Linked DNA regions of Pyrodictium delaneyi. Each later gene encodes a partner of the first gene's protein in a complex. Links are inferred from orthologs where the notes say so. Each region holds a gene or a part of one and is shown in the gene's direction. Other genes may lie near its edges.

Region 1 (3,164 bases):
CGTTAAACTCCTCGGCAACCCACTCAAGATAACAGACGTCTTCAAGGAGGGTCAATTCGTAGACGTAATAGCGGTAACCAGGGGTAAGGGCTTCCAGGGCGTGATAAAGAGGTTTGGTGTAAAGGAGCTGCCCAAGTGGCACAAGCACAGGAAGGGTAGCCGCAGCGGTCCCGGTAGCAGAGGCCCCGCGACGACGTTCTCGTGGAGCGAGGTACCCCAGCCGGGCCAGATGGGCTTCCACAGGAGAACAGAGTACAACAAGCGCATCATAAAGATAGGCGAGAATGGTCTAGAGGTAACACCTGCTGGAGGCTTCCTCCACTACGGTATAGTGAGGAGCACTTACGTGATGCTGGCTGGAAGCATACCAGGCACACCCAAGAGACCGATAGTACTCCGCCACCCAGTGAGGCCACGCTGGATCCCAGAGGCAGCACCTAAGATAACATACATCAGCTTACAGAGCAAGCAAGGCAATTAACCCTTTAGCATGGCAGCAGCCCCTGGGGTGCGATACTATGGCAGGTAAAGTGGGCTCTATGGTATTCCTACTAGCGGCGGAGCCGCCAGTCGTCCCGGTATTCAACGTTGCAGGCGAAAAGAGCGGCGAGGTAGCGCTACCCAAGGTCTATGGGCTGCCGGTACGCGTCGACCTGATAAGACGCGCATTCCTATCAGAGTTCACAGCGAGACTCCAGCCTAAGGGCCGCGACCCCATGGCTGGCAAGAGGACGACTGCTAGGAGCTTTGGAGTAGGCTTAGGTATTGCCAGAGTGCCTCGCATCCCCGGCCTAGGTCGTGCAGCCTTCATAAACTCTGCTGTAGGCGGTCACCTGGCGCACCCACCTCGCGTAGAGAAGAGGATACACGAGGAGATCAACAAGAAGGAGAAGAAGCTTGCTACAGCTTCGGCGCTGGCTGCTACTGCTAGGAAGGAATTCGTCGAAAAGCGTGGCCACAAGTTCACGGCAGAGGTCCTCCCAATAGTCATAGATGATGAGGTTGAGACAGCTATAACCAGGGTTCGCGAGGCACGTGCACTCCTAGAGAAGCTAGGCGTCTGGGTCGACATAGAGCGCGCAAAGGAGAGGACAAGGATACGCGCTGGTAAGGGTAAGCGTCGCGGGAGGCGGTACATAACACCGCGGAGTATACTCTTCATACTAAGCAACCACAAGTCTCCACTTGCAAGGGCTGTCTCAAGCCTACCTGGTGTAGATGTAGCAGACCCTTGGCATGTCAACGTGCTACAGCTTGCTCCTGGCGGTGTACCTGGGAGACTAACAGTAGTTAGCAAGTCCGCACTGAGTGAACTATCTAAGAGGTTTGATGGAATACTACTAGCCTAAGGGGGTGTCGTACAATGAGCGCCTGGAGTATCATAATACGTCCGGTACAGAGCGAGAAAGCGTTGAGACTAATCGAGGAGCAGAACACGCTGACATTCATAGTAGATAGGAAGGCCACTAAACATGATATCAAGAGGGCGGTTGAACAAGCGTTTGGAGTCAAGGTAGAGAAGGTTAACACCCTAATAACTCCCCGTGGCGAGAAGAAAGCCTACGTTAAGCTGGCCAAGGAGTACAGCGCCACTGATGTGGCCGCACGGCTAGGCCTACTCTAACCACCATACGATGGTTTTAAGATGGCGTCTATATCCATTGTATCCCACTATATTTGGTACACACTTCTACTCTGATCCTTGTTCAGTGTATATAGTATAATGTGCCTCCTAGACTGTATTGTAATCCCCCAACACCATCCATTATCCAAAGGTCGTCGGGATACTGGAGCATCTTGGGCGAATATAGAGAAGACTTGATAGAGGTGTCTGATCCTACACTAGGCTGGAGCAGGCCCGCGCGAGTGCCCCGTGTCGCTCGGGGCTCGGTGAGCGCGTGGAGGCTCCACCCCTAGGCGTCAGGCCTCCCTAACACTTTCACTTCTTACGGTGTAGTAGAGGAATCGAGGGTCGCCAACAGATGGTCTTCTCGTCACGGCGTGTGCTCTGTGCAGGTCAGCTCGCTCATCCCCGGCAGCTCCGTAGATACTATCCGGTAGCGCTCTATTCACTTATTTAGGCGTGCAGTGCTGTGAGCGCCTCCTGGGGATGCTGTAGCAAGAGAGGTGGGCCTCGGGTTGCCGACATGGCATTACTCAGTACGAGTTGACGAGGAGCGTTCAGCTAAGGCTATGGTATGGGATGCGCCCATATCGTACAAGAAGATTGTCGAGTTAGCTCGTGTCATACGTGGTATGAGGCTGGAGGAGGCTCGTAAGTTTCTCGAGCGTGTTGCTGCTGGTAAGGAGCCTATACCTGTGCGCAGGTATGCTAGAAAGCAGGCTCACCACCGTGGCCTCGCTGCTAGGTACAAGTGGCCGATAGGCCGCTATCCGGTCAAGGCTGCTCGTATCCTGCTCAAGCTCCTTGACAATGTGGCCAACAACGCTGAGGTCAAAGGGCTTGACACGGAGAAGCTGCGCATTGTACATATAGCTGTTCACAAGGGGCGTGTGCTTAAGAGGTGGATGCCACGCGCCTTCGGCCGCTCCACCCCTAGGTTCAAGAAGTACAGCCATATAGAGGTAGTTGTGGCGGAGGAAGAGTAACCATGGTACTTATAAAGAAGCATTTCATAAAGAAGTCGATAGCCCAGACAAAGATAGACGAATACCTAGCCAAGAGATTCTATCGTGCAGGCTATGCTGGCGTACAGATAATACAGTTCCCATTAGGCACTAAGGTTTTCATCGATGCTGAGCGTCCGGCAATGATTATTGGCCGGAGAGGCGAGACCATAAGGCAGCTTGCTGCTATATTCGAGCAGCAGTTTGGCTTGCAGAATCCCCAGATAACGGTGCGCCGTGTAGAGAACCCGGACCTCAACGCTCGTGTAGTGGCATCTAGAATAGCTGTGTTCCTGGAGAGGGGTGCGTACTACCGCCGTGTAGCTAACGTGATGGCACGTCGTATAATGAACGCGGGAGCCATAGGTGCCCAGATAATCATCAGTGGTAAGCTACGTACAGAGAGAGCACGCTACGAGAAGGTGCGTATAGGCAAGGTCTACTCTACTGGCAATCAGGTAGAGTATATGGTCGACAGAGCAGTTATGCACATAACTCTAAACCCCGGTGTATTCGGTATAGAAGTCACGATAGTG
Region 2 (3,154 bases), 540 kb from region 1 along the record:
GGATTAAAAGAAAGTAGACCCCCGAGGCAGCTGCGTGGGGGTGCGCTACAGGCATGGCGCATTTTAAGCCGCTCGGAAAGAAGCTCCGGCTCGCTAAGGCACTCAAGCAGAACCGTGCAGTACCCATATGGGTTATTATAAAGACTAACAGGAGGTTCCGTGACCACCCTAAGCGTCGGCACTGGAGGAGAGTTAAGCTAAAGGCCTAAACCTCGTGAGGCTAGTAGTGAGTGTGAGGTGTATAAGTTATGCCTAAGGAGAAGAAGGAGGCCATATACACTATCCCCCTTGCTCGAGTATACTGGGGGCGCCGTAGCAATCGTGCAGCACGTGCTGTGAGGCTAGTAAGGAAGTTCGTAGCAAGGCATTTCGGCGTTGATGTCGCAGATGTAGTTATACACAATAGTGTCAATGAATATATATGGTCTAGGAGCATAGAGAAGCCGCCTCGCCGTATAACAGTCAAGGCTGTCAAAGACCAAGAAACCGGTAAGGTCAAGGTTCTGCTCGTGAGGCAGAAGAAGGCTGTGAGGTCTGCTCAGGATCAACAGAGTTAGAAATTGATATTTAGATTGCTATTTTCCGATACACCCTTACAAGGCGAAAAGTACTCGTATGTAATGAACTCGGTTCCAGGACCCAAGGTTCTCTAGTTTCAGCCCCTCATACGGGATCCTCTTTAAGGTAGACAGTTCTAATTACCTCTCCACGTCTAGCCGGTGATATACTGGGGACGCTGATTGATAGAGTACATGAATGTCCATGGGAACCCCAATATAGGTGTCTACATATTTGCTAACAACAGCATAGCATTGGTGCCTCCAACGATTACTGAGAAGGATAAAAAGAAGATAGCCGACATTCTTGATGTAGAAGTCATAGACGTCAAGATAGCAGATATGATAATCAATGGTGTAATGGTGGCTGGTAATGATAAGGGGTTGTTGTTGCCAAGAATAGTAAAGCCTGAGGAATATGATAGCCTACGGGAGTATATAGGTGATAAGATACGGCTAGAGATCCTTGAAATACGTCAAACTGCTCTCGGAAACTTGATAGCTGCCAACAATTATGGAGCATTCGTATCACCAACGATAGATAAGTCAGCTATCGAGAAAATTAAACAAGTCCTGGGCGTAGAGACTGTATATCAGCGTCATTTGGCGGATATTCCCACAGTAGGCTCTATGATTGTTGTAACTAACCGTGGTGGTGTTGTGCATCCGGGCGTAAGTGACGAGGAGATCAAGGTCCTGGGCAACGTGTTTCGTGTAGAGTTCGCCACAGCTACTGTAAACTTTGGCCTTTACTTTGTAAAGGCAGGGCTTGTCGCGAACGATAAAGGTGCACTGGTAGGCGATGAAACTACTGGTCCCGAGCTTATGAGGATTCAGCAAGCCTTAAGACTCGGGGGCTGAGCCGGAGGGTCTAGATGGGGGCTGCGGTATGGGCGACGTGAAGTTCTACCTTGTTGAGGGTAAGATGCTGATACGTCCACATAAGATGCCGGAGTGGTGGAAGTTTAGGAAATATGTAAGAGCGCTAAAGCCAGAGCACGCTGTAGAGAAGGTGTTGTCGGAGCTGGGTAGCAACCATAAAATAAAGAGGTATCATATCAAGATAGAGCGTGTCGTTGAAGTACCAGCCGAGGAGGTGCCTGACCGCAGCCTAGTAGCCCTAGCCAGCCTCACTAGGTGGATTAAACCTTGAGTACACAGCAGACTATAACCCTTGAAGAGGCTATTGAGCAGCTGACTCTTCTCGAAAACCAGATAAAACAACTCCAAACTGCCACAGCGGAACTCGAAAGTAGACTAATCCAGCTCTCAGCGGTTGAAGAGGCGCTTATGAATATACGTAATGGTGCAGAAGATGCGCTAGTACCGCTGGACTCTAGGGGCGGAGTATTAGTACGTGCATCCATAAAGCCTCTTGAAAAGATATTGGTACATGTCGGTCTAGACTTGTTCGTAGAGGTTCCTCACGAGAAGGCATTGAAATTCATACGTGAGGAAAGAGCATCTACGTCAAAGCTGTTAGATGCGTACCAAAGGGAACTTGCAAAGCTTACCCAGTATTATGCTGCTCTCCGCTCTGCTGTGGAACAGTCTCTCCAGGCTGGCATGGCGCAGACACGCCAACGGCAACAGTAGCTATAGTGGGGCTCTCCCTTTCTACCGGTTGCTTGCATTCATTAACTAATTTAAACATCTTGGGCTCACTAAGTTTCCTTGTATCCAGCCCTTGTTTATCGCTCAGCCGGCCCGGCTATAGAGACGCTTAGCTATATACAATGTTAGATAAACCGGAGGTTGTACCGTATGGTATTTAACAAGCTTAAAAAGGCGTTGAAAAAGTTTGTAGATAACGTCGCCGAGGTCGTCGCTACCAAGGAGATAAAAGAGGAGGAATTGGAACCAATACTAGAAGAGCTCGTAATCAGTCTAGCTGAGAGTGATGTGGCGTTTGAGGTTGCTGAAGAGATAGCTGCAAAGCTTCGGGAGAAGCTTGTAGGTAGTAAAGTGCCGAGATTCAGCGATCTACGTAGCCACGTAGTTAAGACTTTAGAAGAAGCTATTGTGGAAGTACTTAGCCGGGGTTATAAGCGGTTGGATCTTGTTGCAGAGGCGTCTAGGCGTTCACCTGAAAACCCGCTGAGAATAGTATTCTTCGGCGTCAACGGTGTAGGCAAGACTACTACCATAGCTAAGTTTGCTTATATGTTTCGTAGCCAGGGTGTAACGCCAGTAATTGCGGCTGCTGATACATTTCGTGCTGGCGCTCAAGAGCAATTACGTAAACATGCTGAGAAGCTCGGTGTACCGTTTATTGGCGGGCGATATGGTGCTGATCCTGCAGCAGTAGTCTATGATGCCATAGAGTATGCACGGGCTCGCGGCTACCGTGTTGTATTGATAGATACTGCTGGACGCTTGCACACAGATAGAGACCTTATGGAGGAGCTGCGTAAGATAACTAGAGTGGCTAAACCAGATTATCGTGCTCTAGTGGTTGACGCCCTTACGGGTAACGATGCTGTTGAGCAGGCTCGCTTCTTTGACGAGGCGGTGGGCATAGATTTCATAGTAATGACTAAGGTTGATGCAGATGTTAAGGGTGGTACAGCACTTAGTGTTGCTGCTGTGACCGGTAA

The links.
Region 2: Pyrde_RS05190 (region 1) and rpl18a share a complex: the UniProt entries of both Methanocaldococcus jannaschii proteins name them as parts of the 50S ribosomal subunit. The link is inferred for Pyrodictium delaneyi from one-to-one orthologs.

Annotation. Positions count from the first base shown.
Region 1 is NZ_CP013011.1:1,008,138-1,011,301, reverse strand. What follows is about bases 154-2,993. They hold Pyrde_RS05190 (50S ribosomal protein L23), read left to right. Parts: upstream 154-1,363; coding sequence 1,364-1,624; downstream 1,625-2,993. Other genes in these bases: Pyrde_RS05180 (30S ribosomal protein S3), read left to right, coding at 2,613-2,993; Pyrde_RS05185 (50S ribosomal protein L22), read left to right, coding at 2,140-2,610; rpl4p (50S ribosomal protein L4), read left to right, coding at 519-1,349; Pyrde_RS05200 (50S ribosomal protein L3), read left to right, coding at 154-481. Also shown: more of Pyrde_RS05200, read left to right, coding at 1-153; more of Pyrde_RS05180, read left to right, coding at 2,994-3,164. UniProt on the Methanocaldococcus jannaschii protein: Binds to 23S rRNA. One of the proteins that surrounds the polypeptide exit tunnel on the outside of the ribosome.
Region 2 is NZ_CP013011.1:467,155-470,308, reverse strand. The notes cover bases 249-3,078. They hold rpl18a (50S ribosomal protein L18Ae), read left to right. Parts: upstream 249-1,446; coding sequence 1,447-1,710; downstream 1,711-3,078. Other genes in these bases: ftsY (signal recognition particle-docking protein FtsY), read left to right, coding at 2,322-3,078; pfdA (prefoldin subunit alpha), read left to right, coding at 1,707-2,153; Pyrde_RS02370 (translation initiation factor IF-6), read left to right, coding at 741-1,418; Pyrde_RS02375 (50S ribosomal protein L31e), read left to right, coding at 249-557. Outside these bases: Pyrde_RS02385 (DNA-binding protein), read left to right, coding at 1-17; Pyrde_RS02380 (50S ribosomal protein L39e), read left to right, coding at 54-209; more of ftsY, read left to right, coding at 3,079-3,154.